4 regions of the Azospirillum fermentarium genome follow, and region 1 is predicted to be linked to each of the others. Evidence: riboswitches for the same ligand, from Rfam matches in the RefSeq annotation. Region 1 holds a riboswitch; each other region holds the start of a gene.

Region 1 (7,911 bases):
TGGCCGGCGCTCGCCATCGGTGCGCGGGACGTCAGCGGCATCGGCTATGACCTGCGGGAACGGGGGCGGCTGGCGTCGGAATATCTGGTGGCGACACGGCGCTGGTGGGATCTGGATCTGACGGCGGGCCTGGGATGGGGCCGGCTGGGCGAAGGGCCGGGCATCGCCAATCCCCTGCCCGGCCGGCTGCGGCGGGACCGCCCGCTGCAGGGGCCCGGCAGCCGCGGCCCGCCCGGCTGGTTCACCGGACGCCGCATCGGTCTGTTCGCCGGGGTGGAATGGCGCACGCCGCTGGACGGGGTGTCGCTCAAACTCGACCTGCCCGGCAGCCGCTTCGCCTATGAACGCAGCGTCGATCCCACCTACCCCGCCGGGCCGCCGTGGGGCGTGGCGGTGGCGTGGAAGCCGGCGGGCTGGGCCGACCTGTCGCTGGGGTGGCAGCAGGGCTATGCCGGGGTGCGCCTGTCGCTCACCCCCGGTCCGGCGGATCTGGCGGAGGAGGGACGCATGCGCACGCCCCCGCCCCTGTCCTGGCCGGTGCCCCGCGCCCCCGCGGCCATGCCCCGCGACGACCTGCTGGCGGTGGCCGAAGCCGAAGGGCTGCCGGCCCGCGCCGCGGTTCTGGACGACGCCCACGCGGTGCTGTGGCTGGACCCGGCGGGCCAGGACGGCCCCGCCGCCCGCCCGGTGGGCCGCGCCGCCCGGCTGCTGGCGGAGGCCGCCGCGCCGGGGGTGGACTCCCTGACCGTGGTCACCGGATCGGGCGGGCTGACCGGTGCATCCTACAGCCTGCCCCGCGCCCAGGTGGAGCGGGCCATGGCCCGCCGCGGCAGCCCCGAGGAGATTGCCCGGACCACCGGGGTGACCGGCACCCCGCCGGTTCCGCCCGCGTCCTGGTCGTGGCGGATCATGCCGGTGCTGACCATCACCTCCGACCAGAGCCTGTTCGAAGCCGGCGTACCCTATGCCGGGCGCACGGTGACCGAAGCCGGGATGACGGCGGAGCCGGTGCGCGGGGTAGTCCTCGACGCCACCGCCCGCATCACGCCCGCGTCCACGCTGGGGGCTCTCGACCTCAGCGCCCTGCCGGTGGAACGGCCCGTGCGCAGCGACGTGGCGCTCTACGACGCGGTGCCGGTGCGTGCCGGGCGGCTGATGCTGTCGTGGCTGTCCACCCCTGCGGACGGCTGGCACGCCCGCCTGTCCGCCGGCTGGATGGAGGAGATGTTCGCCGGCGCCGGGGCCGAGGCGCTGTGGAAACCGGTTCAGGCCCGGTGGGCCATCGGCCTGGACCTGAACCGCGTGTGGAAACGCGAGCCCGCCGCCGGGCTGGCGGTGCAGCGGGGCAGCGGCCGCATCACCGGGCATCTGGCCGCGTATCTGGAGTCCGGCGACGGCATGAGCACCGCCACCCTGCGCGCCGGGCGCTATCTGGGCCGCGACCGGGGCGCCACGCTGGACCTGTCGCACCGCTTCGACAACGGGATTGCGGTGGGGGCCCATGTCACCTGGACCGACGGGCCGCACACCGGCGGCAACGCGCTGGCCGCCGCTTACGGCCTGTCGGAGGGACGCATCGACCATGGGCTGCGGCTGACGGTTCCGCTGGGCGCCATGGGGCTGGGCATGGCCGACGGCCTGGCGGCGGGCGGCGCCGCCGTCACCACCCGCAGCATCGGACGCGATGCCGGCCAGCGCCTGGAGCTGCCGTGGACGCTGCACGGGCGGGTGAACGCCGCCGGTTTCGGCCCCGTGGCGGGAAGCTGGGGGCGGCTGATGGATTAGGCGGGCAGCCCCAGGGGAATCGGGTGAAGGGTTTATGAGGTGATGAGACTGGCCAGGAAGTCGTCGTCCCAAGCAGCGAGCTTCCGGCGGATGCGCAGGGAGTCCTTGCCCGGTGCTCTTCGGAGCAGGTTATGGGCCATGTGCTTGATGGTGGTGAAGTTGGCGGGGGCGTGCTCGGTACGGATGCGGCATTCGTCGTCACGGAAGATCATGTCCATGACCCAGTGCAGGCTGTTTTCCACCGCCCAATGGCTGCGAATGATCGGCCCCAGTTGGGCAGCCAGGAGCACCAGGGAAGCGATGTAGAAGCGGGTTTCGACCTCGGATTTGTCGCCGATGTCGCGCCGGCTTTCGACCATGACGACGCTGTTCAGCCCCGGCCAATTGTGGCGCTCCTGTAGCCAGGCGACGTCGTGAATGACCGTGGTGGTGCGCGTTTCGATGCGGCCATGGTCGCCGTCAACCGTCTGGTGCCGGCTGATCGTGGTGTCCGGGAAGCCGCGCTCTTTCTGTTCGATCACGAACAGTTCGACGTCCTCGCGCAGGCTGCCCTGGTTGCCCTTGAGAGCCAGAAGGTAGTCGGCCTTCTTGGCAAGGATAGCCGTGGCGATGCCGCGCTGGCAGCCCATCGCGTCGATGGTGACGATGGCACCTTCGATGCTCAGCATTTCCAGCAGCTTGGGAATGGCGACGATCTCGTTCGCCTTCGCGGCGACCTGGACCTGCCCGAGCACCAGCCGTTGCCGGGCGGCGAAGGCGGAAACCATGTGGATGGCCCCCTTGCCGGCGCTCTTGTGGTGCGACCGCCGCACCGTCTTGCCGTCGATGGCGATGACCTCGGCGGGGGCGCCGGTCAGGGCGGCAACCCAGGCGACGAAGCAGCGCTGGAAGTGCTCGGCGACCAGCGTGGCGAAGATGTCGCCCAGTTGGTCATGCGACGGAGTTCCGTGGGCAAAGGCCCGGAACCGCTGCAAAAACGCCAGCTTCTTAGTCCCAAAGCGGGCGATCTCGACAAAGCTCTCCGCTCCCGCCAACACCGCCAGCAGACACAGCAACAGCACCTCGTCCAACGGGTAGATCACCTTACCGCGTTGCCGAGGGTCCGGCAGCGCACGAAAATGATCCAGAAAAACAATCGTCTCACCCAGCGCCCCGGTCGCGTCCATCATGCCCGCCAGTGTCGATGCCAAGGCACGGCATCGATTCAGAACTCCGACCCGTTGTCACGCACTCCTTCACCCGATTGCCCTGGGCAGACCCCCTTGCCGTTCCCGGCCCGCCGCGCCATAGTCTCTGCCTCAATCACTGGGGGGAGCCGGCTGGCGGCTGAGAGGTCTCCGCACCCCTGCGGAGGCGACCCCTGGAACCTGATCCGGTTCATACCGGCGTAGGGATCAGTGAGCCATGCATGATGTCCTGCGGGCTGGGCCGTCGGTCCCGGCCCCCCTCGGCCTATCCATCGCCCGGGCACGGCTGACCCGCGGCGGCGCCCGCCTGTTCGACGGGCTGGGCCTGAGCCTGGAGCCGGCGGCCATCACCAGCCTGCTGGGGCCGAGCGGGGTGGGAAAGACCACGCTGCTGCGGCTGCTGGCCGGGCTCGACACCCCCGAACCGCCCACCGCCATCGAAACCTCCGACGGCACCCCGCTGGCCGGACGGGTGGCCTATATGGCGCAGCAGGATCTGCTGCTGCCGTGGCTGGCGCTGCTGGACAACGTGACGCTGGGCGCCCGGCTGCGGGGAGAGGCGCTGACCGCCACCGTCCGCAGCCGCGCCCGCGGGCTGCTGGCCGCCGTCGGGCTGGCGGGGCGGGAGCGGGACCGGCCCGCGGCCCTGTCGGGCGGCGAGCGGCAGCGGGTGGCGCTGGCCCGCACGCTGATGGAGGACCGGCCCGTGGTGCTGATGGACGAGCCGTTCTCGGCGCTCGACGCCATCACCCGCCTGCGGCTTCAGGATCTGGCCGGCACCATGCTGGCCGGACGCACCGTCCTTCTTGTCACGCACGACCCGCTGGAGGCGTTGCGCCTGTCCCACCGGGTCCATGTGATGAGCGGGCGCCCCGCCGCCATCGGCCCGGCGCTGGAACCGCCCGGCCCCCCGCCCCGCGATCCCGCCACGGTGATGGCTCTGCACGCCGAGGTGCTGCGGAGGCTGGCGGCATGATCCGCATCATCCGCGGGGCCGTCACCGCCGCCGTGCTGCTGGCGCTGTGGCAGGGGGTGGTGTGGCTGACCGACGTTCCCCGCTTCATCCTGCCCGGCCCCGGACGGGTGGCCGAGGCCCTGTGGACCCAGGCCCCGCTGCTGGCCCATCACGCCCTGTGGACGCTGGCCGAAATCGTGGCCGGGCTGGGGCTGGGGGTGGCGCTGGGGGGGGCGTCGGCGCTGCTGCTGTCGGGGTTCCGCCCGGCACGGCGCTGGCTGCTGCCGCTGCTGGTGGTCAGCCAGGCCATCCCGGTGTTTGCCCTGGCGCCGCTGTTGGTGCTGTGGCTGGGGTACGGCATGGCGTCGAAGATCGCCATGGCGACGCTGATCATCTATTTCCCCGTCACCACCGCCCTGTTCGACGGGCTGCGGCGCACCGATCCCGGCTGGGTCGATCTGGCCCGCACCATGGGTGCGGCCCCCGCCGCCGTTCTGTGGCGGGTGCGGCTGCCGGCGGCGCTGCCGGCGCTGGCGTCCGGCGTGCGGGTGGCGGCGGCGGTGGCCCCCATCGGTGCGGTGATCGGCGAATGGGTGGGGTCGTCGGCGGGGCTGGGATACCTGATGCTGCACGCCAACGCCCGCATGCAGACCGACGTGATGTTCGCCGCCCTGACAATTCTGGCGGTGTTCGCCATCGCCCTTTACGCCGGGGTGGACGCGCTGCTGCGCCGTGCCCTGCCCTGGCAGCCCGATGAAGCAACCCTCAACGAGGAACCCACACGATGAAGCATGTGATGGCCGCGGTGGTGCTGGCCGCCGGTCTGTGCGCGGCGGTGCCCGCGGCGGCGGCGGACAAGCTGACGCTGATCCTGGACTGGTTCGTCAACCCCGACCATGCCCCGCTGGTGGTGGCCAAGGAGCTTGGCTTCTTCACCGACGAAGGGCTCGACGTGGAACTGGTGGCCCCCGCCGATCCCAACGACCCGCCCAAGCTGGTGGCCGCCGGCCAAGCCGACGTGGCGGTCAGCTACCAGCCGCAGCTTCAGGTGCAGGTGGGCCAGGGGCTGCCGCTGGTGCGCATCGCCACGCTGGTGTCCACGCCGCTGAACTCCGTCGTCGTCCTGGCCGACGGGCCGGTCAAGAGCGTGAAGGATCTGAAGGGCCGCAAGGTCGGCTTCTCGGTCGGCGGGTTCGAGGATGCCGTGCTGGGCGCCATGCTGGAAAAGAACGGCCTGTCGCTGAAGGACGTGTCGCTGGTCAACGTGAACTTCAGCCTGTCGCCGTCGATCCTGTCGGGTCAGGTGGACGCGGTGATCGGCGCCTTCCGCAATTTCGAACTGAACCAGATGGCGCTTGAGGAACGCCCCGGCCGCGCCTTCTTCCCCGAGGAAGAGGGGGTGCCGCCCTATGACGAACTGGTCCTGGTCGCCAACAAGGCCAAGCTGGACGATCCCCGCCTGCCGCGGCTGGTGCGGGCGGTGGAGCGTGCATCGCTCTACATCCTGAACCACCAGGAACCGGCCCACGCCGCCTTCGTCAAGGGGCGCCCGGAGCTGAACGACGATCTGAACCGCCGCGCCTGGGCCGACACCCTGCCCCGCTTCGCCAACAACCCGGCAGCACTGGACCCGGCCCGCTACACCCGCTTCGCCGAGTTCCTGAAGGCCCGCGGCCTGACCGGCACGGTGCTGCCGGTGGACGCCTACGCCGTCACCTTGCCGGTGAAGTGAACAGAAAAAGGGCCGGCGATGGGTACCGCCGGCCCTTCTCTTCCCATGATCGGTGCTGCACCCGTCAGGCGCTGATGTTCACCGACGAGGCCGCGGGCGTGGACGACGACGCGGACGAATCCGCCGCCGTCGAGGCCGCTGCCGCGCTGCTGCCGCTGCTCAAGCCGTCCACCGGCACCGACAGGTCCACGTTCAGGTGCATGACCCCCTTGGAATCGGTGGAGGGGGACAGGGTGGCCAATCCCTTCATGCCGCCACCCTTCGACGCCATGTCGGTCAGCTTGCCCAGGATGTTCTTCATCTCGTCCGAGCTGAAGTTCTCCGCACCCCGCACGATGATGCCGGTGGCCTTGGCCGTGGCGGTGGTGGTGGACTGGCCGAACATGGCTTTGGTCATGTCGCCGTTGGCGCCGAACACGGCGGATGCGCTCTGCTCATCCTTGCGGAAGTCGAGCGTGGACTTGGCGAAGGAGATCGACACCTCGCGGTCGCCGTCCTTGATCTTCAGCTCGATGCCGCGGGATTCGATGGTCCACTGCGACCGGGCCGTCTGCATATCGACGGCCATGTTGCTGAAGTCCATGTTCGCCATCTTGGAGTTCATGGCGTCGTCGAAGCTGCCCATGGCGTCCTTGACCTTGTCGTCGGACATGCCGAGGCCGCTGAGCATGGAGCCCAGATCGCTCTTGAACGAACTGACCGCCTTGTTCAGCAAGCTGGCCACCTGCTTGCCCTGGTCCGCCGCCGCCTGCATGTAGCGCTGCGCGTCCGTCGCCCGCTTCAGCCCCGCGTTGGCCGACGAGGACGACGGCGCCGAGGACGAGCCGCCGCCCGAGGAATCGGTGGCGGTGCCGCTGTCGTCCTGGGTCTTGGCCGGCGCCTTGCCCGACATGGCGTCGAGCAGGGATTCCATGGACTGGCTGATGGTGTAGGCCGGGCTGGACGATGCCGGCGTAGCCGCGGACGTGGTTGCCGCGGCCTTGGCATCCGCAGCCTTGGCGTCCGTGGTCTTCTTGGTGACCGGCGTCGCCACGGTGCTGGCGCTGCTGCCGGGTCCGGTAACTTGCGTGCTGTAATACATGACACACCCTACAGGCCGCGTGATTGCCCCCGGTGCATAGTATTTCGTTCGCACCGTTTACGGTAGATTAAAATAGCATCGCATCACAACGCATAGTGTACATCACCTGTCGTCATCGTGATTCCTTACCAATAAAAGAATCTCCCTATGACGGAAGCGGCGTTGCGATCACCGGGCGGCGGCGTTACCTAAGGGCATGGCTCCGCAAGGGCCGCCCCACGAGACAGAGCGGGTTCCATGCCGATCAAGACCATTCTGCTTCACATGGCCAACGATGAACGCCACGACGTGCGGCTGCGTGTCGCGGTGTCGCTGGCCGCCCGTTTCGGTGCCTTCGTCGATGTGCTGTACATTGCGACTCCGGTGCACATGCCGGCGGCGGTGACGGGGCGGGGGGCATCGTACGGGTTCCTGGCCGAAGCGACGGCCATCGCCCATGAGAAGGCCGGGCAGATCGAGCATGAGGTGCGGCAGGCGCTGAAGGACTGCTCCTATTCCTGGACGGTGGACGAGGGGGACCATGTGGAGCTGCTGGCCGCCCGCGCCGCCTTCGCCGACCTTGCCATCATCACCCAGAGCCACGCCGGCCACCTGGAGGACCGGGTGCTGCTGCACGTGCCCGACCGGCTGCCGCTGCAATCCCCCTGCCCCGCCCTGGTCCTGCCTTACGGGGGCATGCCGGAGGACGAGTTCGGGCGCAACATCGTCATCGCGTGGAAGAACACGCGCGAGGCCGGGGCCGCGGTGCGCGCCGCCCTTCCCTTCCTGGCCGCCGCGGGCAAGGTGACGGTGCTGACCATCGACCCGCCCGGCCATACCGGCGACAGCGGGCGCAACATCATGATCTATCTGGAACGCCATGGCATCCGCACCCACCACCAGTCGGTCATCCAGCAGGGCGGCGATGTGGGCGCCACCATCCTGGAGTGCACCCGCACGCTGGGGGCCGACATGCTGGTGATGGGCGCCTATGGTCATTCACGCCTGCGCGAACTGGTTCTGGGCGGCGCCACCCGCACCATTCTGGGCGAAGCCACGGTGCCGGTGCTGATGGCCCATTAGGGCCCCCTAGCCGGGAGCGGCGGGGGCACCAAGGGCGGGTGCAAGATGGGCGCCGCCATGGGCGGCGGGGCCGCCTGAGAGCAGCGCCTTGGCCGCGCGCCCGGCCTGC
Region 2 (7,911 bases), 720 kb from region 1:
CCGCCCGGCCAGCGGCAGCAGGAAGCCCATGTCGTGCTCCACCACCACCACCGCCATGCCGCCGGCGGCCAGACGGCGGATCTGCGCGGCCAGCGCCGCCTTCTCATCCTCCCCCAGCCCGGCGGCGGGTTCGTCCAGCAGCAGCACCCGCGGGCGGCGGGCCACGGCGCGGGCCAGATCCACCCGCCGCCGCACCGCCGCCGGCAGCCCGGCGCACGGGGCGGTCATCACAACGCCCAGCCCCATCCGCTCCACCACCGCGCGGGCGTGGGCGCGGGCCGCCGTCACCGAGGGATCGAGGCTGAGCCGGGCGTCGGCCACCGCGTCCAGCACCGTGGCGTGACCGGGCAGGATGGCCGACTGGAAGCTGCGCGACAGCCCGGCGGCGGCCAGGCGGTCGGCGCGGTGCCCGGCCATGTCCACCCCGCCCAGGTGCACCGCCCCCGCCTCCGCCCGCTCCACCCCGCTGACGAGGTTGATGAGCGTGGTTTTGCCCGAGCCGTTGGGGCCGATGATCCCCACCACCTCCCCCGCCGCGGCGGTGAAGGACACCCCGTCCACCGCCACCACCCCGCCGAAGGATTTCCGCAGCCCCTCCACCGCCAGCACCGGCCCGGCGCGCGCGGCGTGGAGATGGGCCGCCGGCTCCCGTGCCGGGGGGATGGCGCGGGGGTGGGGGGGGAACAGCCGCTCCACCACCCCCATCAGCCCATGGGGCGCCAGCACCGTCACCAGCAGCAGGGCGGCGCCATACACAATAAGGTAGCTGCGTTCGAGAAAGCGGAACCACTCCGGCACGTGCAGCAGCAGCACCGCCCCGATCACCGCCCCGGCCACCCGCCCGCGCCCGCCGGCCATGGCGCCCCCCACGATGGTGATGGTCAGCACCGACACCATGACGGGAAACTCCAGCACCTCGGGCGACACCACCCGCTGGGTGTGGGCGGCCAGCGCCCCGGCGGCCCCGCCATAGACCGCGCTGACGGCAAAGGCCCCCAGCCGCAGCCGCCCCACGTCCAGCCCCAGCGTGGCCGCGGTCAGCGGGTCGTCGCGCACCAGCGCCAGCGCCCGCCCCCACCGCCCGGACAAGAGCCGCGCGGCCACCATGCCGCCCACCGCCACCAGCCCCCACACCAGGGCGGCCAGCGGCAGCCCGCGCGGCACCGGATCGCCCGCCGCCCACACGCCCAACACCACGCCGGGCACCCCCGCGATGCCGTTGGCCCCGCCGGTCAGGTCCGGCAGGTTGACCGCCAGCAGCAACAGAACCTGCGCAATGCCCAGCGTCGCCAGGGCGAAGTAATGGGATTCCAGCCGCAGCACCGGCAGTCCCACCGCCACCGCCACCACCAGCGGCACCAGCAGCGACAGCGGAAACGTCACGGCAAAGCCCAGCCCCGCCGCCGTCCCCAGAATGCCGGTGACATAGGCCCCCAGCCCGAAGAACGCGCCCTGGGCCAACGACAGCGCCCCCCCGGCCCCGAACACGATCTGGAAGCCCATGGCCGCCAGCGCGTACACCCCCGCCACCGTCAGCACCCGCAGCCCATAGGGCGAGGCGCCGAACAGGGCATAGGCCAGCAGCACCAAGGCCCCCAGCGTCAGAACCACCGGTGATGATGCAAGCCGGAAATCACGCACGGCGCCGCGCCGCCTCCCCCAACAGCCCCTGCGGGCGCAGCACCAGCATCAGCAGCAGCGTCAGGTACAGCGCCCCCTGGGCCACCGGGTACGACAGCGCCGCCGACACCCCCACCTCGAACCCCGCGATGAGCAGCGCGCCCAGCACCGCCCCCGGCACCGATCCCCAGCCCCCCACCGTCACGGCGATGTAGGCTTTGAGGATCAGATCCCCCCCGGCGTGGGGCGTGACGAAATACTGGTTCGCCAGCAACAGCCCCGCCGCCCCGGCGTACGCCGAGCCGATGGCGAAGGTGGCGAGCACCATCCGCGTCACCGGAATGCCGCAGGCCCGCGCCATGTCGGGATCCTGCGCCGCCGCCCGCAGCCGCCGGCCCGTGTGGGTGTGGCCGAACACCCAGACCTGCAGCGCGATCAGCACCGCGGCGGCGGCGATCACCGCCAGCGACTGTTCCGGTGCGGTGACCCCGCCCCACAGGGTGACGGTTCCCCCCGACAGCAGCGGCGGGGCCGCCCTCGGCTCCCCGCCGAGCAGGGTGTTGGCGCCGTTCTGCAGCATGATGCCCACGGCGATGGTGGTGACGAACACCGCCACCGGCGGCTTGCGCCGCAGCGGCAGGTACGCCACCGCCGCCACCAGCACCCCAAGCCCGGCCATGAGCAGCAGCACCAGCGGCAGCAGAACCGCCCCCGGCACCGGCCCGACGGCATCCGCCGCCATCGGCCCCAGCACGGCGCCCAGCATCCCCCCGGCCATCACCAGATCGCCATGGGCGAAGTTGACCGCACCGGCGGCGTTCAGCACCAGCACGAAGCCCAGCGCCACCAGGGCATAGGCGGCCCCCAGCGCCGCACCGTTCAGGACAAGCTGCGCCAGCATCGCCTTTCTACTTCACAGCCCCATTCACCGCTCCATCGTACCGCTTGACCACCGCCGGCACCCGCGATGCCCCGTCGTAGCAGACGATGGCCGCCGAATGGGCCATGTTGCCGGTGCCGTCCGAGCGGTAGGTCATGGCCAGCCCCTCGTACGTCCCCGAGGCCAGCGCGGCGCGCACCTGCTCGGGCGTTTTGGCGCCCTTGCCCATGGCGTCCAGCACCATGCGCATGCCGTCGTACTGCCCGACGGCAAAGGCGTCGGGTTCGGCGTTGAAGGCGGCGCGGTAGGCGGCGGTGAACGCCTCCATGGCCGGGGTGCCGCCGGAGACGGGGGACGCCGCGGTTTCCGCGCACACGCCCTTCAACTCCGCCGGCTCCAGCAGGGCCGCGGTGCTGGGCTGGTGCATGGCCGAGCCGGCGACGATGGGCAGGCTCACCCCCGCCGCCGCCGCGGTGCGCACCATCAGCGCGGTGGGCGCGGAATGCAGGTGCAGCACCAGCACGTCCGGTTTCGCCTCCAGCGCCTTGGTCAGCACGGGCAGCAGATCCTTGGCCGCCGGGTCCACCCCCTCGGCGAACACCAGCGGCGCGCCCAGCGTTGCGAACGCCGGTTCCAGATGGGCCTTGCCGCTCTGGCCATAGGCGGTGGTCTGGTAGATCAGCGCCGGGCGGGTCTTGTGCAGTTCCTCCACCACATAGCGGGCATGGGCGCTCTTGGTCACCGCGTCGCCGGGGAAGAAGCGGAACACCCACGGGTTGCCGCGCTCGGTGATCGAAGCCGTGCCCGACACGGTGACCAGCGGCACCTTGTAATCCTGGGCCAGCGGCAGCATCGCCAGCATCTGCGTGCCCAGCATGCTGGCCGCCACCGCCGGCGGCGTGCCGCGGGACAGGGCGCGTTCCAGCGCCGTCGCCGCCGCCTCGGGCGAGGTGCCGGTGTCCACCACCTCCGCCGTCACCGACAGGGAGGCGGGGGCCTCCTTCACCGCCAGCACCGCGCCGTTGCGCTGGCTGGTGCCCTCCAGCGACAGGAATCCGGTCAGCGGCACCAGCACCGGCAGGCTTTCCGCCGCCGCCGGACCCGCAACCAAGGCCGCAAAAAGGGCCGACACACAGGACATCCGCCGCATCGCCACGCGCTCCACTCCCTCTTCGCCTCAGGCGACGGGGGGAACCCCGGCACGGGCCGGCCCATGGGGGTGCGGGCGGGGTGCGGGCTTCCGGCTCCCTTCGCTGGCATGATCCAGATCAGGTTCGATGGGTCTTCTCTCAGCCCCGGCCCGGCACGCACACGATCATGCCACCGGCGGGGCACCCCAGCCGTTCGAATGTGAACTGTCGCAACCCCGCCCCCGCCTGTCAAGACGGGCGGAAGGTCCGGTCTCGTGCGACAATACGCTGCTCGCCACCGTTGGGTGAGACACCGATCATACCGTTCCAATGCAAAGCGACGGCGCGCCCCTGCAACCGACGATGATGGGATCGAAGCGCCGCATTGGGAAGGAAACGTCATGGCCGCCACCCTCGCCGCCCCCCGTCCGTCCGCCCCCTCCCCGGCGCTGGACGACACGCCGCCCATCGACCGCGCCCTGTGGCGCATCGACGGCGATGCGGAACGGCGGCTGGCCGGCATGGCGCGCCCCCTGGACCCGGCCATCGACAAGGCGTTGGGGGATTTCTACCGTTTCGTCACGCAGAACCCTGCCACCGCCCCGCTGTTCCCCGACCCGTCGCGGGTGGAGCAGGCGCGGCGCGCCCACCACGCCCTGTGGCGGGATTTTTTCACCGGCGGGTTCGGCGACGGGTACGCCCAGCGCATCCGCACCGTGGGGCGGGTGCACCAGCGGGTGGGGCTGACGCCGGCCCAGTACATGGCGGGCTATGCCTTCATGCTGGAATCGCTGGTGCGCGACATCATCCTGACCAGCCGCAAACCCCAGGCCGCCGAGGATGCCGCCCTGTTGATCCGCACCGTGCTGATGGAGGCGGAAGCGGCGCTGTCCAGCTACATCCGCATCAACTCCGCCAGCGATTCCGAGGCGGAGATGCGGGAATTCGCCGACAGCTTCGAACGCGAACTGGGCGGGGCCGTCGATCTGGTCCGCCGCAACGCCACCGTGATGGAGGCGGCGGCGGACGAGGTGCTGGCCGCGTCCAACACCGTGTCCAGCCTGGGCGCCCAGGTCACCGCCGCGTCCCAGGACACCACCAGCCTGGCCGACAGCGTGGCCGACAGCGCGCGGGGCCTGTCGGAGTCGGTGGACGGCATCGCCCGGCGTGTGGAGCACGCGGCCCAGTCGTCCCGCGGCGCGTCGCAACGGTCGGCGCAGGCGCAGGAAAGTGCGGTGGCCCTGACCACCGCGTCGGAACGCATCGGGTCCGTCGTCACCCTGATCGAACGGATCGCCAAGGAAACCCGCCTGTTGGCCCTCAACGCCTCCATCGAGGCGGCACGGGCGGGTGACGCCGGCCGGGGATTCGCCGTGGTGGCGAACGAGGTGAAGACGCTGGCCGACCAGACCAACAACGCCACCAGCGACATCCGCACCCAAATCGAAACCATGCAGGGGTTCATCCGCGACACTGCCGCCATCATCCACGAGGTGGGCACCCAGGTGGACGCGGTGGCGACCGACATCGGCAACGTGACCGTCTCCGTCGCCGAACAGGCGGAGGTCACCCGCACCATTGCCGGCCACGCCGACACCATGGCCGACACCATGCGCCGCATGCACGGCAGCATCGAGGAGGTGGCGGCGTCCGCCGGCCACGCCACCGCCAAGGCGGGGGAACTGTGGGAAAACGCGTCCGTCATCGTCAAGCAGATCTACGGCATCCGGCGGCGGGTCACCGCCTCGCTGCGCGGCACCCATCTGGGCAACCGGCGGCGGGAGGAACGGGTGGCCGTGGACCTGACCTGCACCGGGGACGCGGGCGGCACGCCGTTCCGCGGGCGGCTGGACAACATCTCCACCGGCGGGTGCCAGGTGCGCGACATGACGCCCGCGCCGTCCGCCGGCCAGCCGCTCCGCCTGGACATCCAGAACCTCGGCCCCGCCACGGGTGCGGTGGTGGGGGTGGACGGCGACATGGTGCATGTGCGCTTCGATCCCCTGCCCCCGCCCTTCCTGGCCCGGCTTCAGCCGCTGATGGCCGAGGCGCTGGCGCGGGATGCCGAACTGACCGCCATCGCCCGCGATACCGCCGCCGCCGTCGGCGCCCTGTTCGAGACAGCCGTGGACCGGGGGGAGATCGGCATGGACCGGCTGTTCTCCGCCGATTACGCCGCCGTGCCCGGCAGCAACCCGCCGCAATACACCACCCCCTTCACCGACCTGTGCGACCGGGTGCTGCCGGGGTTGCAGGAGCCGGTGGTGGGCCGCAACCCGCGCATCGTGTTCTGCGTGGCGGTGGACCGCAACGGTTACCTGCCCACCCACAACCGTGCCTATTCCCAGCCCCAGCGGCCCGACGATCCGGTGTGGAACACCGCCAACAGCCGTCACCGCCGCCTGTTCGACGACAGCACCGGGCTGGCCGCCGCCCGGTCGCGCCAGCCGGCGCTGATCCAGACCTACCGCCGCGACATGGGCGGCGGGCGCATCGCGTCGATGAAGGACATCTCCGCCCCGGTCTATGTGAAGGGCAAGCATTGGGGGGCCGTGCGGCTGGGCTGCACGGCCTGAGCGCCCCCTTATTCCGGGTGCCCCACCGCCAAGGCCAGGATGTCGGCCAGATCGTGATCGGCGGCGATGTCCACCGGGGTGCCGGGCAGCAACAGCGCATCCGCCGGAGTGGGGCCGCCAACGGCGTCCAGCCGGCGGGACAGAAGCCGGAAGTACAGCACCACCAGCCGCGCCTGGGTCAGCGGGGGAATGCGCAGGCCGGTGCGCGCCTTGTGGATTTCCAGCCCGGCGATCAGGTTGTTCAGCAGGGTTTCCGTCATGGTCAGATCCCCTGACGCCTGCCCGCGGGCGGCGGCCATGCGCCCACAGCCCGTGGCCACCCAGTCCAGCGATACCCCCACCGGAGCGCACAGCTTCACCAGCGTGTCGAACGGCGCGCGGTTGATCCCCTTCACATAACGGCTGAGCTGCTCGGCCGTCACCCCGGCCGCCCGCGCGGCGGCGGATTTCGACGGATATGCGTCGATCACCGCGGATATTCGAGGCCCCAGACCATCCAGGTGAGACTCGGCCGGGACGGACACGGTGCAATCCTGGATTTCCATCTCTTTTCCCATTGAAAATGCTCATTTTTTCAGACGACGAAACAAGCACAAGCGTCGATGGAAACCTGCGGCTGCGCCATAGCGATTATGTGTGGGATGACCAGACAAAAAATTGAAAAATACGCATTTATGCCGATATCCAACAATGATCTCAAAAATCTATAGAGAAAAATTATCAATACCCAATGTTAACTTTGTCGCATTGACCAGAATTGTTAATTTTATTTACTGATTGATGATCATGCATTACCCACCGATTCGCCACGAATTTCTTGGTTATGAGAAGTTTTATCCCTTATTATTTCTTTTTTATCCGGTATTTTTTGAAATATCATGTCTTGGTAAATCCACATTTTTTATCAATTCTATCAGTGTCCGGGAAAAATTACGCTTTGCAGAGAACGTCCTTGCGTGCCCTCAACTGTCATATGACAAGACGCTCATCAACGGATCTCCTACGCCCCGGATCAAGATTATGATGACCGCCTCCCTTCCCAACGAAGAGCGTCTGCGTTTTTGCCGTATAACCCCTGAGACCCTGAAAACCCTGGCAGAAATCAGACCTGTTCTGGAAGCCGCCATCCCCGCGATCCTCGACGAATTCTATGCTCATCTGCGGCAATGGCCGAATTTGGCGCATCTGTTCTCGTCTCCCACGGCAGAGGCACGGGCCAAGACGGCGCAGATGCGCCATTGGCTGCGGCTGTTCTCCGGCACACTGGGGGAGGAATATTTCGCCTCCGCCCGGCAAGTGGGCATGGCCCACCACCGCATCGGGCTGGAGCCGCGGTGGTACATCGCGGGATACGCGTTCGTCACCGACCGCCTGATCGCCGCCATCTCCGGCCATCTGGCGCGCGGCTGGCCGGGGATCACCCGGCGCGCCCCCCTGGCCGCGGTGCTGAAGGCGGTGAACAGCGCCATCATGCTGGATATGGATCTGGCGCTGGCCGCCTATTTCGACGCGGGTGCGGCGGCCAAGGCCCACGCGCTCAACACCATGGCCGACACGGTGGAGGAACAGGCGGGCCATGCCATCGCCTCCATCGCCGAACGGGCGGACGGGATGCGTGCGGGGATGACCGCCATGGCCGAATCGTCCGACCGGGTGGGCCGCAACGCCCAGACCGTGGCCGCCGCCGCCACCCAATCCCTGTCCA
Region 3 (7,911 bases), 2.4 Mb from region 1:
ACCTCGGCCAGCTCGCCGATGTAGGCGGCGGGCAGGGGGGCGGGGTCGCCCACCCCTTCGCGGGCGTCGGCGGGAATGGCGTCCCATCCCTCCTTGGCGGTGCGCGACACCAGGGCGCGGTTGACGTTCAGCGCCACCAGCGGCAGCCGGTGCATCCGCGCGAAATGCAGGACGGGCAGGTAGAAGGCGGCGTCGAAGCCCCACACCTCGGTCCAGCCGCTTTCCTTGAGGAACGCGGCCTCGTCCATCGCGCCGGCCACCCAGCGGTCCAGCACCGGCTGGCGGGAGCGGGGCATCATCTCCAGCCCCACCGCCAGGTTGGGGTTGACGGCGTGCAGGGCGGCCAGGGTCTGGAGCTGCCAGCGGTGCTGTTCGGCGCTGTCGTGGCGTTCGCCCAGCAGCACGGCGGGGGCCGATGCCGCCCGGCTCAGCACGGCGTTCTGATCCACCGGCTGCCCGGCCCCGTCGTACCACCGGCCCGGCGCGGCGCAGGCTGTCTCCGCCCCCGTATCGGACGCGGTGGCCACAGTGCAGCCGGCCAGCAGCGTGGCGCCCAGCAGGGCGGCGGTCAGGGCGGTGACGACGGTCCGGTGGGGCGCCAAGGGGAAGGTCTCCATGCACGAAGGGTTCTTGCCAAGGTTGGGCTGCGGCGGGCCGGGGTCAATGCCGTTGTTTGGAATCCGGTTGCCGGGAAGGCCGCCGTTTGGCCAGCTTGCCGCCGCGCCCCCCTCCGTTACACTTCCAGGCGGGTTTCGCTGCTCGAGGGAGGATGCTTCATGGCCAGCCGCCACCACGACGCGCTGTTCCGCCGGATCGAGGATCAGACCGGCGCGCTGGTGGATCTGACGCGCGACCTGATCCGCATTCCCACCGTCAACCCGCCGGGCGACGCCTATACCCCCTGTGCCGAGCTTCTGGGCCGGCGGCTGGCCGCCCGCGGGTTCCAGGTGACCTATGTCCGGGCGGAGGGCACCCCCGGCGACAGCGAGCGTCACCCCCGCACCAACGTCGTCGCCCGCATCGAGGGGCGGGGGCCCGGCCCCTGCGTCCATTTCAACGGCCACATCGACGTGGTGCCGGCGGGGCACGGCTGGACCGTCGATCCGTTCGAAGGGGTGGTGCGGGACGGGCGCGTCTATGGCCGCGGCGCCTGCGACATGAAGGGCGGGCTGGCGGCGGCGGTGCTGGCGGTGGAGGCGGTTCTCGACAGCGGCATCCCCTTTGCCGGTGCCTTGGAGATTTCCGGTACGGTGGATGAGGAATCGGGGGGATTCGGCGGCGTGGGCTATCTGGCGCGCCGGGGCTGGTTCTCGCCCCCGCGGGTCGATCACGTCATCATCCCCGAGCCGCTGAACGTGGACCGGGTGTGCATCGGCCACCGCGGCGTGTGGTGGGCGGAGATCGAGACCAAGGGCCGGGTGGCCCACGGCTCCATGCCGTTCCTGGGCAACTGCGCCGTGCGCCACATGGGGGCGGTGCTCCACCGCATCGAGGAGGAGCTGATCCCCCATCTGGCGGCCAAGCGCACGGCCATGCCGGTGGTGCCCGAGGGGGCGCGGCAGTCCACCATCAACATCAATGCCATCCACGGCGGCCAGTGCGAGGGCCACGGCGGGCTGCCCAGCCCGATGGTTCCCGATTCCTGCCGCATGGTGATCGACCGCCGCTATCTGATCGAGGAAGACCCGGAGACGGTGAAGGGGGAGATCATCACGATTCTGGAGGGGCTGAAGCGGGACCGTCCCGGTTTCGACTACGCCATCCGCGAGATTCTGGCCTTTCTGCCCACCATGACCGACGCGGACGCCCCGGTGGTGCGGGCGGTGGAGCGGGCCATCGAACAGGTTCTGGGCCGCCCGGCGCAGCAGGTGGTGTCCCCCGGCACCTATGACCAGAAGCACATCGTGCGCGTGGGCCATCTGAAGGACTGCATTGCCTACGGCCCCGGCATCCTGGATCTGGCGCACCAGCCCGACGAGTTCGTGGACATCGCCGACATGGTTCACTCCGCCCAGGTCATGGCCGCCGCGGCGTTGGACCTTTTGAGCGCTTAACGTGGCGGGATGCGTATCAGACGGACAAAGCCGGTCACCCCCTCACCCAACCCTCTCCCCGGCGGGGAGAGGGCTTTTAGGTGGCGGCAGCGCCCCCAAGAACCGCATCAGTCGGCGAACACCGTCTCGCTCAACAGCCAGTTGGGATCGTTGGAACGGATGTCGCGGGTGAAGGTCCAGATGTCGGTGACGGTTTCCACCGCCTTGGGATCGCCATCGACCACGGCGCCCGACGCATCGCGGGTCACCCCGGTCTGCTCGGAGATGAACGTCACGGTCACCGCCACGGTGCGCCCGTCGAGCCGGGCGGCGGTGACGTCGGCATCGACGATGCGGTGAATGGTGGTTTCCAGCGTCTGGCCAGCCTGCTGGCGCTGACGGATGGCGGCGGCGAAGCTGTCGTAGACCGGATCGGCCAGCAGCGGGCGCAGGGTGGCGGTGTCGCCGGCGGCGAACGCCCCGACGATCATGGTGAAGGCCGCGCGCGCACCCTGAAGGAAGTTCTTTTCCTCGAACATCCGGTCGGCGGCGGCGATGCGGGCCAGGGTGGCCGCCAGGGATTCCGGTTCGCCCGGCGCCGGCGGGGGCGGCACGTCGGCGATGCCGCGGTCACGGCCGGGCATGGGGATCACGTTGTCGCCATGCGGCGCCGCGCGGTCGGTGGGGGTCGGTGCATAGGGATTGGAGCGGCGCGGTTCATCGTTGTCACGGCGGCCCAGAACGCTGCGCAGGCGATACACCAGAAAGGCCGCGATCATGGCGAAGATCACGATCTCGATGAAAATAAACCCATCGCCCATCAACACGTTCCTTCAAGTCAAAGGCCAATCGAGCCGGATTCGGGCTGTTTCACCCTGGACGCGGCCCGATCCCGGCATTAAGTGTGCCACATGGGCCGTCTCATCGACTAGATAGGCCGTCCCCCTGGAAAGAGCAAGAACGGCAAGGAGTCCTTTCCCCCATGAATCCCCTCGCGGCGCTTCTTCTCCTGCCGATCGTGGAAATCGTCGGCTTCGTCATGATGGGCGACTGGCTGGGGCTGTGGCCCACGCTGGGGCTGCTGGCGCTGGGGGTGGTGGCCGGATCGGTGCTGATCCGGGTCCAGGGGCTGTCCACCCTGCGCCGGGTGCAGGAATCGGCGCAGCGGGGGGAAATGCCCATGGGCGCCCTGTTCGATGGATTCTGCACGGTGATCGGCGGGGTTCTGCTGATCATTCCGGGGTTCTTCAGCGACGTGCTGGCGCTGCTGCTGATCATCGGGCCGGTGCGGCGCACGCTGGGCCGCTGGATGTTCGGGCGGATGCAGACCGCGGGCGGGGTGTGGATGGCGGGCGGGCGGAGCGCGGGCGCCTACGAGGGGGCAGGATTCGGTGATGAGCCCCGCCGGCCCACCCACCGCCCCGATCCCGGCGTGATCGACGGTGATTTCCGCGAGGTGGACCCGGCCCCCGATCCCGCCATGCCCCGGCTGGACGAGTCGCGCTGGCGCCCCGCCCCGCCGAAACGGGACGGGGACGCCTGACGGTTCATCGGCGCACGTCTCATCCGCGCACGTCGCGCAGGAAGCTGTCCACCTCGGCGGACAGGGTGCGCACCTGACCCGACAGGGATTGCGCGGCGCTGAGCACGCCCGCGGCGGTCTGGCCGGTGGTGCGGGCGGTCTGGGCCACGCCGCCGACCGTGCGCGACACCGCCTGGGTGCCGTGGGCGGCGGATTGCACCGCGCTGGCGATGTCGCGGGTGGCGGCGTTCTGCTCGCCCACCGCGGCGGTCACCCCGGCGGCGATGCCGTTGATCTCGCGGATGGTGGTGCCGATGGTCTGGATGGCCTCCACCGCTTCGCGCGTGACCGACTGCATGGCCGCGATCTGGCTGGAGATGTCGTCGGTGGCCTTGGCGGTCTGGCTGGCCAGGTTCTTCACCTCCGACGCCACGACGGCGAAGCCCTTGCCGGCCTCCCCCGCCCGCGCCGCCTCGATGGTGGCGTTCAGCGCCAGAAGGTTGGTCTGGCTGGCGATGGAGTTGATGAGCTGCACCACCTCGCCGATGCGTTCGGCGCTGGCCTGCAGGCCCTGCACCGTGACGTTGGTGCGCTCGGCGCTGGACACCGCGTCGTTGGCGATGGCGGCGGAGTGGTGAACCTTGGCCGCGATCTCTTCGATGGAGCCGGCAAGCTGGGCCGCGGCGGTGGACACCGACTTCACATTGTCCAGGATGGCGTCGGTGTCGGTGGCCGCACTGTGGGACTGGGCCGAGGCATCCTCGGCCACGCGGGCCATGGAGCCGGCGGATTCCGCCATGCCCTGGCTCGCCTGGGCGATGGCACCGACCAGGGTGCTGACCTTGGCCTGGAAACGGTCGGCCAGATCGACCAGGGCGCGCTTCTTGTCGGCCTCCGCCCGTTCGGCCTGGGTCGCCTGTTCGGCGTGCAGCCGCCCGATGGCTTCGGCGTTGTCGCGGAACACGCGCACCGCCCGCGCCATGGTGCCGATCTCGTCCCGCCGTTCGGTGGCCGGCACCTGGGCCTGGGTATCGCCCCCGGCGATGCGGTCCATGGTGCCGGCCATGGCGCGCAGGGGCCGGGCCACCATCACCCCGATCACCCCGTTCAGCAGCAGCACCAGACCCACCAGCACCGCGGCGGACACGGCGAGCTGGTGTTTCACCTGATCGGTGATGGCCGCCTTCTGCCCGTTCATGCCCCACGCCACGGCCAGCGCGCCCGACGCCTTGTCGCCGCGGTTGTTCAGCACCGGTACCGCCACCACCACGTGGTCGCCCACGGTGCGGACCTGCGGCTTCAGGCTGCCCAGCGCCGCGGTGATCATGTCTTCCTGCCGGCCCAGGTCGAAGGCGGGGTGGGCGGGGTTGCGGTAATCGGTGATGGTCCCGTCCTTGGCGTGGACCGCGCGCAGCGACGCCAGCTCCACCGCGTCGGATTTGGCGAGCGGGATGAATTCCGCCTCCACCGCGTTGCCGTCGCGGCCCACCACGCCGACGCGCACGGCGTTGGCCAGCATCTCCGTCTTGACCTTCGCGTCGTTGGTGGCGACCCGCACCGCTTCGGCCATCTGCATGTTGGCCGAGAGGCCGACGATCAGGGCGAAGCCCACCACCACCGCCGCCATGAAGCAGACGGTCACCTTGCGTCCAATGGTCCAGAAGCCGCTTCGTATATCTGATTGTTTGTCAGCAAAGCCGTTCATCTCGTCCCTTCCCGCAACCTTTTAACCCTGTATTAACCACCGGAATACACACGCCGAACCGTTGCCGCCCTGATGAGGCAGCACCGTTCTTCGACCGTATATTTAAATTTTATGATTCTTGTTTTGACGGACTGACCGCCGTCTTGATGATTGAGGCACTCAATCGAATCGCTTTTCAAGCGTATTTTCGCCCCCTATGCGCCCTCATGCCGCATTCGCAAAAAACGGTCCGAATCGGGCTTCGGACGATTTCTTTTGACAAGTTTGCCGGGAATGGCAAACCATCGCCCCGTTCCAGGGGGGTCCCGTTAGGGGGCTGAGATATCACCGGCCACGGCTTTTGGTTGCTGGCGACGTGATGACCCTTCGAACCTGATTCGGTTCATACCGGCGAAGGGAGGAACGGGGCGCACCCCCATGGCGGGGCTTTGTGCGGCCCGACAGACCGCATCCCAGCACCAGTATGGCACCGGATCTCCCACCCACACCGCGTGAGGAGACCATCCCGTGCCCCAAGACCTGACACCCGTCATCCCCCCCGCCCGCACCGTGTCCGCCGGCCCCATCGCCGGATCGCGCAAGGTGTATGCGTCGTGCGCCGCCCACCCGGACATGCGGGTGCCGCTGCGCGCCATCGACGTGGGCGGCGGTGAACCGTGCGTCATGCAATACGACAGCTCCGGCCCCTACACCGACCCGGACCTGGATATCGACACCGCCCGCGGCCTGCCCCATCTGCGGGCGCGGTGGATCCGGGACCGCAACGATGTGGAGGTCACCGCCGCCGGCACGCTGCGCGGGCTGGCCGGGCGGGCGGTGACCCAGATGGCCTATGCCCGCGCCGGCATCGTCACGCCGGAGATGGAATACATCGCCGTGCGCGAGAACCTGGGCCGGCTGACCGCCCCGGCCACCCGGTTCGACGGCGAACCCTTCGGCACGCCGCTGCCCGACCTCATCACGCCGGAATTCGTGCGGGCGGAGGTGGCGGCGGGCCGGGCCATCATCCCCGCCAACATCAACCACCCGGAAAGCGAGCCGATGATCATCGGCCGCAGCTTCCTGACCAAGATCAACGCCAACATCGGCAATTCCGCCGTCGTCTCGTCCATCGACGAAGAGGTGGAAAAGATGGTGTGGTCCATCCGCTGGGGGGCGGACACGGTGATGGACCTGTCCACCGGGCGCGACATCACCGAGACCCGCGGGTGGATTCTGCGCAATTCCCCCGTGCCCATCGGCACCGTCCCCGTGTATCAGGCGCTGGAGCGGGTCAACGGCAAGGCCGAAGACCTGACGTGGGAGGTGTTCCGCGACGTGCTGATCGAACAGGCGGAGCAGGGCGTTGACTACTTCACCATCCACGCCGGGCTGCGGCTGGCCCACATCCCGCTGACCGCCCGGCGGGTGACGGGGATCGTGTCGCGCGGCGGCTCGATCCTGGCGAAATGGTGCCTGTCCCACCACCGGGAGAATTTCCTCTACGACCGCTTCGCCGAGATCTGCGAGATCTGCCGCACGTACGACGTGGCGCTGTCGCTGGGCGACGGCCTGCGTCCCGGATCGCTGGCCGACGCCAACGACGCCGCCCAGTTCGCCGAGCTGGAGACGCTGGGCGAGTTGACGAAAATCGCCTGGGACCGCGACGTCCAGGTGATGATCGAGGGGCCGGGCCACGTGCCGCTGCACAAGATCAAGGAGAACGTGGAGCTGCAGCAGCGGCTGTGCCACGACGCGCCGTTCTACACCCTGGGGCCGATCGTGACCGACGTGGCCCCCGGCTACGACCACATCACCAGCGCCATCGGCGCGGCGATGATCGGGTGGTTCGGCACCGCCATGCTCTGTTACGTCACGCCCAAGGAGCATCTGGGCCTGCCCGACCGCGACGACGTGAAGGCCGGGGTCATCGCCTACAAGATCGCCGCCCACGCCGCCGACGTGGCCAAGGGGCACCCGGCGGCGCGGCTGCACGACGACGCCATGTCGCGGGCGCGCTTCTCCTTCCGGTGGAAGGATCAGTTCGCGCTGGCGCTGGACCCCGACACCGCCCAGGCGTTCCATGACGAGACGCTGCCGGCGGAAGGGGCCAAGACCGCCCATTTCTGCTCCATGTGCGGGCCGAAGTTCTGCTCCATGAAGATCTCGCAGGAGGTGCGCGACATCGCGGCGGACGAAGGCATGGAGGAGATGTCCCGCCGCTTCCGCGAGGGCGGCGGGGCCATCTACACCCCCGTCTAAGCCGGGGCGAAGGCGCCGTGGAACCCCAGCGGCAGGGGCGCGTCCAGCCACGCCTGCGCCACCGGGCCGGCGGACAGCCGGGCGGCGTCGAACAGCGCAAGGCCGGTGCGGGAGCGGTCCGCCGTCTCCCCCACCGCCAGCACGGTGCCCAGCAGCCAGCCGTCGCCCTCGGCTTGGCTGCCGGGGCGGGGGACGAAGACCATCTCTTCGGCGATGATGCCGGGGGGATGGTCGTACCGGTCCACCGCCCCGGTTTCCATGTCCCGCCGCACCACGGCCCCCAGCCACGGGCCGGTGCCGTCCACCCGCCGTTCCAGATGGAACAGCGCGCGGTTGCGCCGGCCCACCATCCGCGGGTCAACGCGGGGGAATTCCGCCAGACCGGCGCTCAGCGGTTCCACCGCCGTGCG
Region 4 (7,911 bases), 2.3 Mb from region 1:
GCTGGTACCGATCTTCATCGCCCTGACCCAAGGGTTCGACGCCCGCCGCAAGCGTCTGATCGCGCTGCGCGGCACGGCGCTGAGCTTGGCGGTGATCGTGTTCTTCGCCTATTTCGGCGAAATGGTGCTGGACGCGCTGTCCATCGGCATGGCGGCGTTCCGCATCTCGGGCGGGGCGCTGCTGTTCTGGATCGCGTTCGAGATGCTGTTCGAACGCCGCGCCGACCGCAAGGAAAGCACCGCCGACGAGGCCCGGTCGGAGGAAGAGGCCCACGACCTGTCGGTCTTCCCCCTGGCGGTGCCGCTGATCGCCGGGCCGGGGGCCATCACCTCCACCCTGCTGCTGATGGACCGTTACGGCACCGGAATCGCCGGGCAAATGTCGGTTCTTTTCGCTGCCGGAACGGTGATCGCCGGGCTGGCGGTGATCCTGATGCTGGCCGACACCGTGCGCCGCCTCTTGGGGCGGACCATCATCAACACCGTCACCCGCGTGCTGGGCATCGTGCTGGCCGCACTGGCGGCGCAGACGGTGATTTCCGGCATCACCGCCATCTATCCGCCGGGATAAACGGGCTACCGCCCGGACCCGTTTGGGGCGATGCCCCAAACCCCCTTTTCTTTTCCCGATAGGAAAGGGGGGAGGTTTGGAGGCTCAGCCTCCAAGCGGGGCCGGGGCGGCAGCCCCGCTGTTCTCCGCTTTACTTCTCCGGCACGTCCGTCCCGCTGCAATACTCCCACGCGCTGCCGTGCAGCCCGAAGAACAGGGCCACCGGCTTGGCGCCGGAACGGTCGATCACCACCCGGAACCGTTCGCCGGTGCAGGCCCCGGCAGGCTGGTTCTTGTACGGCACCGCCACATTCTTGGACGTCAGGCAGGCGTTGGACACCTTGGGCGCCGGGCCGGCGGTGACCGGCTTGCCGTTCAGCACCATGTAGTAATTCTTGGCCGCCCCGCCCTGCACCGTGGCCTTGATCTCGATCTTGCCGAAGCGGGAGCGGTACATGCCGGTGTCCTGCTCCCCGTCGGGGGTGCCGGACGGGATGGGGCGGAAGGAGATGGCGGCGCACTTGGGCGGTTCCTTGCCCGCCGCCGCGGCCGCCGGCTGCGGCGCCAGAACCGCCGCCGCACCGGCCACCATCACCGCCCCGATCACCGCAGACGCAGAAAATGCCATGGCTTTTCCCCGGTTAAGATTTATTCCCAGGGGGGAGTATCGCCCATGGCCCGGCAAAGACAACCCAAACGTTTGTCTCAGGCCGCCACGCCGATGCAGGTCTGCTGCATGGCGGCGACCAGGGATTCCTTACCGCCGTCGCGCATGAACACCTCCACCGCCGTGACCGACAGGGTACGGCCCGATTTCAGCACCCGGCCGCGGGCGATCATCACCTCCCCCTTGGCCGGCGACATCAGATTGACCTTGAACTCCACCGCCAGCACCTCCGTCCCCGCCGGCATCAGGGAATAGGCGGCGTAGCCCCCGGCGTTGTCGGCCAGCATCGCCACCACGCCGGCCTGGAAGAACCCGTGCTGCTGCGTCAGGTCGCGGCGGAACGGCAGGTGCATTTCGCAAAAGCCCGGCTCCAGCCGTTCGATGGTCATGCCCAGCGCCGACACGATGGGCTGGGCGGCAAGACTGGCGCGGCAGCGCGCCTCCCACTCGGGATCACGGGGCTGAAAGTCGCTCATGGGGCGGGGGCGTCCTGGCTGGTGGTCCATACGGAAACGGATGGTCGCATCCCCTCCCCCGCCGATCAAGAGCCGATCAGGCCGAGCTGGGGGCTGGACGCCTCCGCCCCGAAGCGCTTGGGGATCCGCCCCGCCAGCCGCGCGTCACGTCCGGCCCGCACCGCCCCGGCCATGGCGGCGGCCATGCGCACCGGGTCGCGCGCCTTGGACACCGCGGTGTTGAGCAGCACCGCCGAGCACCCCAGTTCCATGGCCAGGGCGGCATCCGACGCGGTGCCGATGCCGGCGTCGAGGATCACCGGCACCGGGCTGCGGGCGCAGATGACCTCGATGGCGTGGGGATTCTGGATACCGAGGCCGGAGCCGATGGGAGCGCCCAGCGGCATCACCGCCGCCGCCCCGGCGTCGGCCAGCTTGCGGCAGGTCACCGGATCGTCGTTGCAATAGGGCAGCACAGTAAAGCCGTCGGCCACCAGGGTTTCGGTGGCGCGCAACAGCTCCTCCACGTCGGGATAGAGCAGTTCGCTGTCGCCGATCACCTCCAGCTTGACCCACTCGGTGCCCAGCGCCTCCCGCGCCAATTGGGCGGTCAGCACGGCGTCGCGGGCGGTCAGGCATCCGGCGGTGTTGGGCAGGAACAGCAGCCGGTCTCCCAGCGCGTCCACCAGGCTTTCCGCGTAGCCGTCCAGGCTGATGCGGCGGATGGAGGCGGTGACCACCTCCGCTCCCCCGGCCTCCAGCGCGTTCAGCATCACGGTGCGGCTGGGATAGCCGGCGGTGCCGAGGAACAGGCGCGACGTCAGCCGCCGTCCCCCGATGACAAGGGCGTCGTCGGTCATGAGCAACTCTCCGAGGTGTGGGAAGGGATGATCAGCCGCCCTGGAAGGCGCGCACGATGTCCACCGTGTCACCGGGGGCCAGCGGGGTTTCCCCCCAGCGGCCCCGCGGTACCACGGCGCCGTTCAGCGCCACGGCCACGCCGCGGGCCCCGGCCTCCAGGCCATGGGCGTGGGCCAGGGCGGCGACGGTCAGCCCCGCCGGGCACGGCTGGGGCTGACCGTTCACGCGGATGAAAGCGGCGGCGGTCATGCGGCACGCGCGGGGTGAAAACGGGACAGGGCGAAGGGGGTGGCCACGGCCGGCATCTCCCCCTCCAGGATCAGGGCGGCGATGGCCTGTGCCGTGATGGGGGTCAGCAGGATGCCGTTGCGGTGGTGACCGGTGGCATAGACCAGCCCGTCCAGCGGACCCGTGCCGAGGATCGGCGCGTCGTCCCGCGCGGTGGGGCGGAAGCCCACCCACGTCTCCTCCAGCGGCAGGTCGGCGATGCCGGGCAGCGCCCGCCACGCCCCCTCCAGCAGGGCCATCACCCCGCCGGCGGTCAGGCGTTCGTCAAACCCCGCCTCTTCCGTCGTGGCGCCGATGATCAGGCGCCCGTCGCGGCGGGGAATGAGGTAGGTGCCGGGGGTCCACACCACATGGGACAGGAGCGGGGCGGCGGCGCTCATGCGCACCGCCGCCATCTGCCCCTTGACCGGACGCACCGGGGGGCGGCCGGCGTCCGTCAAGCCCGGAAGATCCCGCGACCACGCCCCCGCGGCCAGGACCACCACATCGGCCGTTACGGCGGTATCCCCCACCGTTACGCCTGTAACACGCCCGTCCGTGTGGTTCAGACGGGCGACCGGCACGCCCGCCGACACCATGACCCCGGCGTTCACGCAGGCGCTGTGCAGGCCCGCCACCAACCGGCGGCTGTCAACCTGATGGTCTTCGTGACAAAAGATAGCACCGCCGATGCCGGGAGCAAGGAAAGGTTCACGATGCCGCACCTCGCTCCCCGGCAGCCATTCCACCGGCAGCCCCAGCCCCTTCTGAAAATCATAGAGGAACCGCACCCGCCCCAGATCGTCGGCGGTGCGGGCGATGACCATGGTGCCCTCGGTCCGCAGTTCCGGGTCGATGCCACCGGCGGCGTGCAGGTCGGCGGCAAAGCCGGGCCACAGCGCCTGACTGGCGCGGGCCAGGGGAACCAGCGCCTCCTCCCCCGGTTCGGATTCGACGCAGGCCGCCAGCATCCCGCCCGCGGCGTTGCTGGCCCCGCCGCCGACGGGGCCACGGTCGAACACCGACACCCGGCAGCCGGCCCGCGCCAGCGTCCAGGCGATGGACAGGCCGATCACCCCGGCGCCGACGACGGCGACGGACGGGTGGGAGGAAACGGAGAACGGACGGATGGCGGACGTGGGTGCGTCCATTGCGGTGGCTCCCTTCGCTGGCATTATCCAGACAGGTTCGATGGGTATGATCTCAGCCGCACGGACGGAACCGGGCGGCACCCCAGCCTATGGTCGGGCCGGATGGTGAACCCGCGTCCGCACCTTTGCAAGAAAAATCCTCAACCTTCCATGGCGCTGCATTACCGCAGCCCATCCCGCAAAGGCGTGATGCCCCCGCCGTGCTGGCCCGGTGCGGGCGCGGCTGGTATGGTGCCCGCCGCCCCGTTTCCCCCTTGTCTTCTTCCCCGGAAAGCCCACCCATGATCCCCTGCCCCTGCGGCTCCGGCCTTGACCTTGCGGGCTGCTGCGGCCCGTTCATCGCCGGCACCGCCGACGCCCCCACCGCCGAGGCGGTGATGCGCGCCCGCTACACCGCCTTCACCCAGGGCAACCTGGATTACGTGGAGTGCACCCACGCCCCCGAGATCGCCGCCGAGTTCAACCGCCCCGAGGCCGAGCGCGCCGCCGCCGAGGTGGAGTGGGACAGCGTGGAGATCACCGGCGGGGCGGAAGCCGGCGACGGCACGGCCACCGTGGATTTCACCCTGCGGTTCCGTCGGAACGGCGAGGACATGGTGCAGCGGGAACGCGCCCATTTCCGCCACGACGGGGGCCGCTGGCTGTACGTGCGCGGCGACCTGAACCCCAAGGCGCCGCCGCGCCAGGTGGTGAAGGTGGGCCGCAACGATCCCTGCCCCTGCGGGTCGGGGAAGAAGCACAAGAAGTGCTGCGGCGCCTGACCCGGTATCCGGCACCATGGCGATGGAGCACCGTTTCCACTGCACCGCCTGCGGCAAATGCTGCCACGGCTGGCTGCCCCTGACGGTGGACGAGGCCGTCGCCCACGCCGGTGATTTTCCCCTGGCGATGATCTGGGCGCCGGTGCGCAAGGGGGCCAGGTCCTTCGCGCTCGCCGCGCGCCTGGGCGCCACCGTGCGCCTGGACCGGCGGCAGGAGGTGGCGGTGCTGCTGATGCCCACCGTCTACATCCCGCCGGACATGCCGTGCCCGTTGCTGTCCGCCGACGGGCTGTTGTGCTCGGTCCACGATGCCAAGCCGCTGCGCTGCCGCACCATGCCCTTCTACCCCTATCAGGAGGAGGGGGAGCAGCGCCCGTACCTGACCCCGCGGGCGGGCTGGGCCTGCGACACGTCGGACGCGGCCCCGGTGGTGTACCGGGACAAGACGATCGTGGAGAAGGGTGATTTCACCCGCGAGCGTGCCGCCCTGGTGCAGCAGGCCCCGGCCCTGCGCGCCTATGCCGACATGATGGTGAAGGCCAGCCCGTCGCTGGTGGCGCTGCTGGCGAAGGCATCGCTGAACCCCATGGGCGGCAAGGTGCCGGTCAGCTTTTCGTCGTTCCTCAGCCTGTCGCGCACCATCGACACCCGCGCCTTCGCGGAACGGCAGATCCCGGTGCTGACGGATCACGCCGCCCGCACCGAAGGCAAACCGGAATGGGCCGAGTACCACGCTCATTACACACGCTTCGCCGCCGAGATGGAACGGTTCCGGCGGTAGACGCAAAAAAGGGCGGGGGGCGCCCGTCACGGCGCCCCCCGCCCCTTCATCCTGCGGATTACATGCAGGTGGCCTGGGCGGTCATCAGGATCTCGATGCCCTTGGCGTGCTTCTGGGTGGCGGCGGCGGCCTCTTCGGCCTTGCCGGCGGCCATGGCGCCGTTCACGGCCTTCATCGCGTCGATGGCGGCGGTGCGGTCGGCGCCGCTCAGCTTGGTGGACGCGCACTGGCACGACTTGACGGTCGGCTCCGACTTGTCGGTGGCGGTGCACAGCGCTTCGAAATCATCGGCAAAGGCCAGGGCCGGAACCGCCGCAACGGCGAAAGCAGCGACAAAAGCAATCTTCAGGGAGCGCATGGATATCTCCATTAATTTTGTGTGGACACCTTGTGCGCCTTGAAATCAAACCGCCTCAATTCAAATTTTTGATATTATTGTTTTCAAGAACAATATTCTCATAAAAAAATGTGGATTGTTTGTCCGCAACCGAGAGCGGGGTACCAACCACAGGGTACCGCAGCTTCATTCCCGATGATTTCAGTAGGATAGAAGCCCTTCTTTTGGAAAATTTGCCATTATAGATTTTCCCACCACGCTTTGTGGACAATCGGCCGCCCTCTTTCCCCGAGCATGGAGACGAAACGGATGCGGCGATTCGGAAAAACCCTCCGTATGGTGCCGCATGGGATCTGGATAATGAGGGTTATGGCAAAATCCCTCATTATGATCCCCGCATCGGGTTCCAAAGTGAGGGTTTTCATGAACCGCAACAGCCTTTGCCCAGCGGTTCGGACGCGGCTGCCCCGCCTTCCGATGGAAATCCTGAGTACGGACGGGCGGAAGCCGTGGGTGTTCGGCAGCGGCCCCGACATTCCCGAAGCCTGAAACCAGGGCGCCTGAAACGAAAAAGCGCCCCCCGTGCGGGAGGCGCTCTTCGTTCTTCCGGTTGGCCGGGAGACAGAGGCTTTGATTAGAAGCCCATGTCGTCCATGCCGCCCATGCCGCCGGGCATGGCGGGCGGGGCCTTCTTTTCCGGCTTTTCGGCGATCATCGCTTCGGTGGTGATCAGCAGGCCCGACACCGAGGCGGCGTCCTGGAGGGCGGTGCGGACGACCTTCACCGGATCGATGATGCCGGCGGCCACCAGATCGCAGTACTCGGACTTCTGGGCGTCGAAGCCGAAGTTCGGGTTGTTCTGGTCGATCAGCTTGCCGACGATGATCGAGCCGTCTTCACCGGCGTTGTAGGCGATCTGACGGATCGGCGACTGCAGGGCGCGGCGCACGATGTCGATGCCGACGCGCTGTTCGTCGTTGATCGGCTTCAGGGCGTCGAGAGCCTTGGAGGCGTACAGCAGCGCGGTGCCGCCACCGGCGACGATGCCTTCTTCCACCGCGGCGCGGGTGGCGTGCATGGCGTCGTCAACGCGGTCCTTGCGTTCCTTCACCTCGATCTCGGTCGCACCGCCGACGCGGATGACCGCGACGCCGCCGGCCAGCTTGGCCAGACGTTCCTGCAGCTTTTCACGGTCGTAGTCCGAGGAGGTTTCCTCGACCTGCGCACGGATCTGGCCGCAACGGGCTTCGATGTCTTCCTTCGAACCGGCGCCGTCCACGACGGTGGTGGTCTCCTTGGAGATCACGACCTTCTTGGCGGTGCCCAGCATGTCGATGGTGACGTTTTCGAGCTTGATGCCCAGGTCTTCGGAGATGACCTGGCCGCCGGTCAGGATGGCCATGTCTTCCAGCATCGCCTTGCGGCGGTCGCCGAAGCCCGGAGCCTTCACCGCCGCGACCTTCAGGCCGCCGCGCAGCTTGTTGACCACCAGGGTGGCCAGCGCTTCGCCTTCGACGTCTTCAGCGATGATCAGCAGCGGCTTGCCCGACTGCACGACGGTTTCGAGAACCGGCAGCAGAGCCTGGAGGCCCGACAGCTTCTTCTCGTGCAGCAGGATGAACGGGCTTTCCAGCTCGCAGATCATCTTGTCGGCGTTGGTGATGAAGTACGGCGACAGGTAGCCGCGGTCGAACTGCATCCCTTCCACGACGTCCAGTTCGGTTTCCAGGCTCTTGGCCTCTTCCACCGTGATGACGCCTTCGTTGCCGACCTTTTCCATGGCCTGGGCGATCATCTTGCCGATTTCGGCTTCGCCGTTGGCGGAGATGGTGCCGACCTGGGCCACTTCGTCGTTGGTGGTGATCTTCTTGGCGCGCGACTTGATGTCGGCGACGACGGCTTCGACCGCCAGGTCGATGCCGCGCTTCAGATCCATCGGGTTCATGCCGGCGGCCACGGCCTTCACGCCCTCGCGGACGATGGCCTGGGCCAGCACGGTGGCGGTGGTGGTGCCGTCACCGGCCAGATCGTTGGTCTTCGAGGCGACCTCGCGGACCATCTGGGCGCCCATGTTCTCGAAC

Evidence for each region. Region 1 has a riboswitch for thiamine pyrophosphate ahead of M2352_RS12160 (ABC transporter ATP-binding protein). Riboswitches for the same ligand answer to the same signal wherever they lie in the genome.
Region 2: another riboswitch for thiamine pyrophosphate. It lies ahead of M2352_RS08975 (ABC transporter substrate-binding protein); the one in region 1 lies ahead of M2352_RS12160 (ABC transporter ATP-binding protein).
Region 3: another riboswitch for thiamine pyrophosphate. It lies ahead of thiC (phosphomethylpyrimidine synthase ThiC); the one in region 1 lies ahead of M2352_RS12160 (ABC transporter ATP-binding protein).
Region 4: another riboswitch for thiamine pyrophosphate. It lies ahead of thiO (glycine oxidase ThiO); the one in region 1 lies ahead of M2352_RS12160 (ABC transporter ATP-binding protein).

The regions. Positions count from the first base shown of each region.
Region 1 is NZ_JAOQNH010000001.1:2,583,276-2,591,186, forward strand. It holds gene M2352_RS12150 (YjbH domain-containing protein) at 1-1,785, shown strand, start outside; gene M2352_RS12155 (ISAs1 family transposase) at 1,818-2,951, opposite strand; TPP riboswitch at 3,084-3,197, shown strand; gene M2352_RS12160 (ABC transporter ATP-binding protein) at 3,190-3,948, shown strand; gene M2352_RS12165 (ABC transporter permease) at 3,945-4,715, shown strand; gene M2352_RS12170 (ABC transporter substrate-binding protein) at 4,712-5,659, shown strand; gene M2352_RS12175 (hypothetical protein) at 5,724-6,740, opposite strand; gene M2352_RS12180 (universal stress protein) at 6,978-7,802, shown strand; gene M2352_RS12185 (EcsC family protein) at 7,809-7,911, opposite strand, start outside.
Region 2 is NZ_JAOQNH010000001.1:1,866,103-1,874,013, reverse strand. It holds gene M2352_RS08985 (branched-chain amino acid ABC transporter ATP-binding protein/permease) at 1-1,641, opposite strand, end outside; gene M2352_RS08980 (branched-chain amino acid ABC transporter permease) at 1,634-2,521, opposite strand; gene M2352_RS08975 (ABC transporter substrate-binding protein) at 2,529-3,641, opposite strand; TPP riboswitch at 3,729-3,849, opposite strand; gene M2352_RS08970 (methyl-accepting chemotaxis protein) at 4,032-6,206, shown strand; gene M2352_RS08965 (helix-turn-helix domain-containing protein) at 6,215-6,676, opposite strand; gene M2352_RS08960 (protoglobin domain-containing protein) at 7,227-7,911, shown strand, end outside.
Region 3 is NZ_JAOQNH010000001.1:140,389-148,299, reverse strand. It holds gene M2352_RS00740 (ChaN family lipoprotein) at 1-617, opposite strand, end outside; gene M2352_RS00735 (acetylornithine deacetylase/succinyl-diaminopimelate desuccinylase family protein) at 777-2,054, shown strand; gene M2352_RS00730 (Tim44/TimA family putative adaptor protein) at 2,162-2,854, opposite strand; gene M2352_RS00725 (FxsA family protein) at 3,016-3,576, shown strand; gene M2352_RS00720 (methyl-accepting chemotaxis protein) at 3,596-5,197, opposite strand; TPP riboswitch at 5,547-5,676, shown strand; gene thiC (phosphomethylpyrimidine synthase ThiC) at 5,768-7,501, shown strand; gene M2352_RS00710 (carotenoid oxygenase family protein) at 7,498-7,911, opposite strand, start outside.
Region 4 is NZ_JAOQNH010000001.1:303,648-311,558, forward strand. It holds gene M2352_RS01505 (MarC family protein) at 1-571, shown strand, start outside; gene M2352_RS01510 (hypothetical protein) at 702-1,178, opposite strand; gene M2352_RS01515 (PaaI family thioesterase) at 1,256-1,693, opposite strand; gene thiG (thiazole synthase) at 1,759-2,532, opposite strand; gene thiS (sulfur carrier protein ThiS) at 2,564-2,782, opposite strand; gene thiO (glycine oxidase ThiO) at 2,779-3,951, opposite strand; TPP riboswitch at 3,944-4,046, opposite strand; gene M2352_RS01535 (YchJ family protein) at 4,233-4,712, shown strand; gene M2352_RS01540 (YkgJ family cysteine cluster protein) at 4,729-5,493, shown strand; gene M2352_RS01545 (hypothetical protein) at 5,552-5,851, opposite strand; gene groL (chaperonin GroEL) at 6,465-7,911, opposite strand, start outside.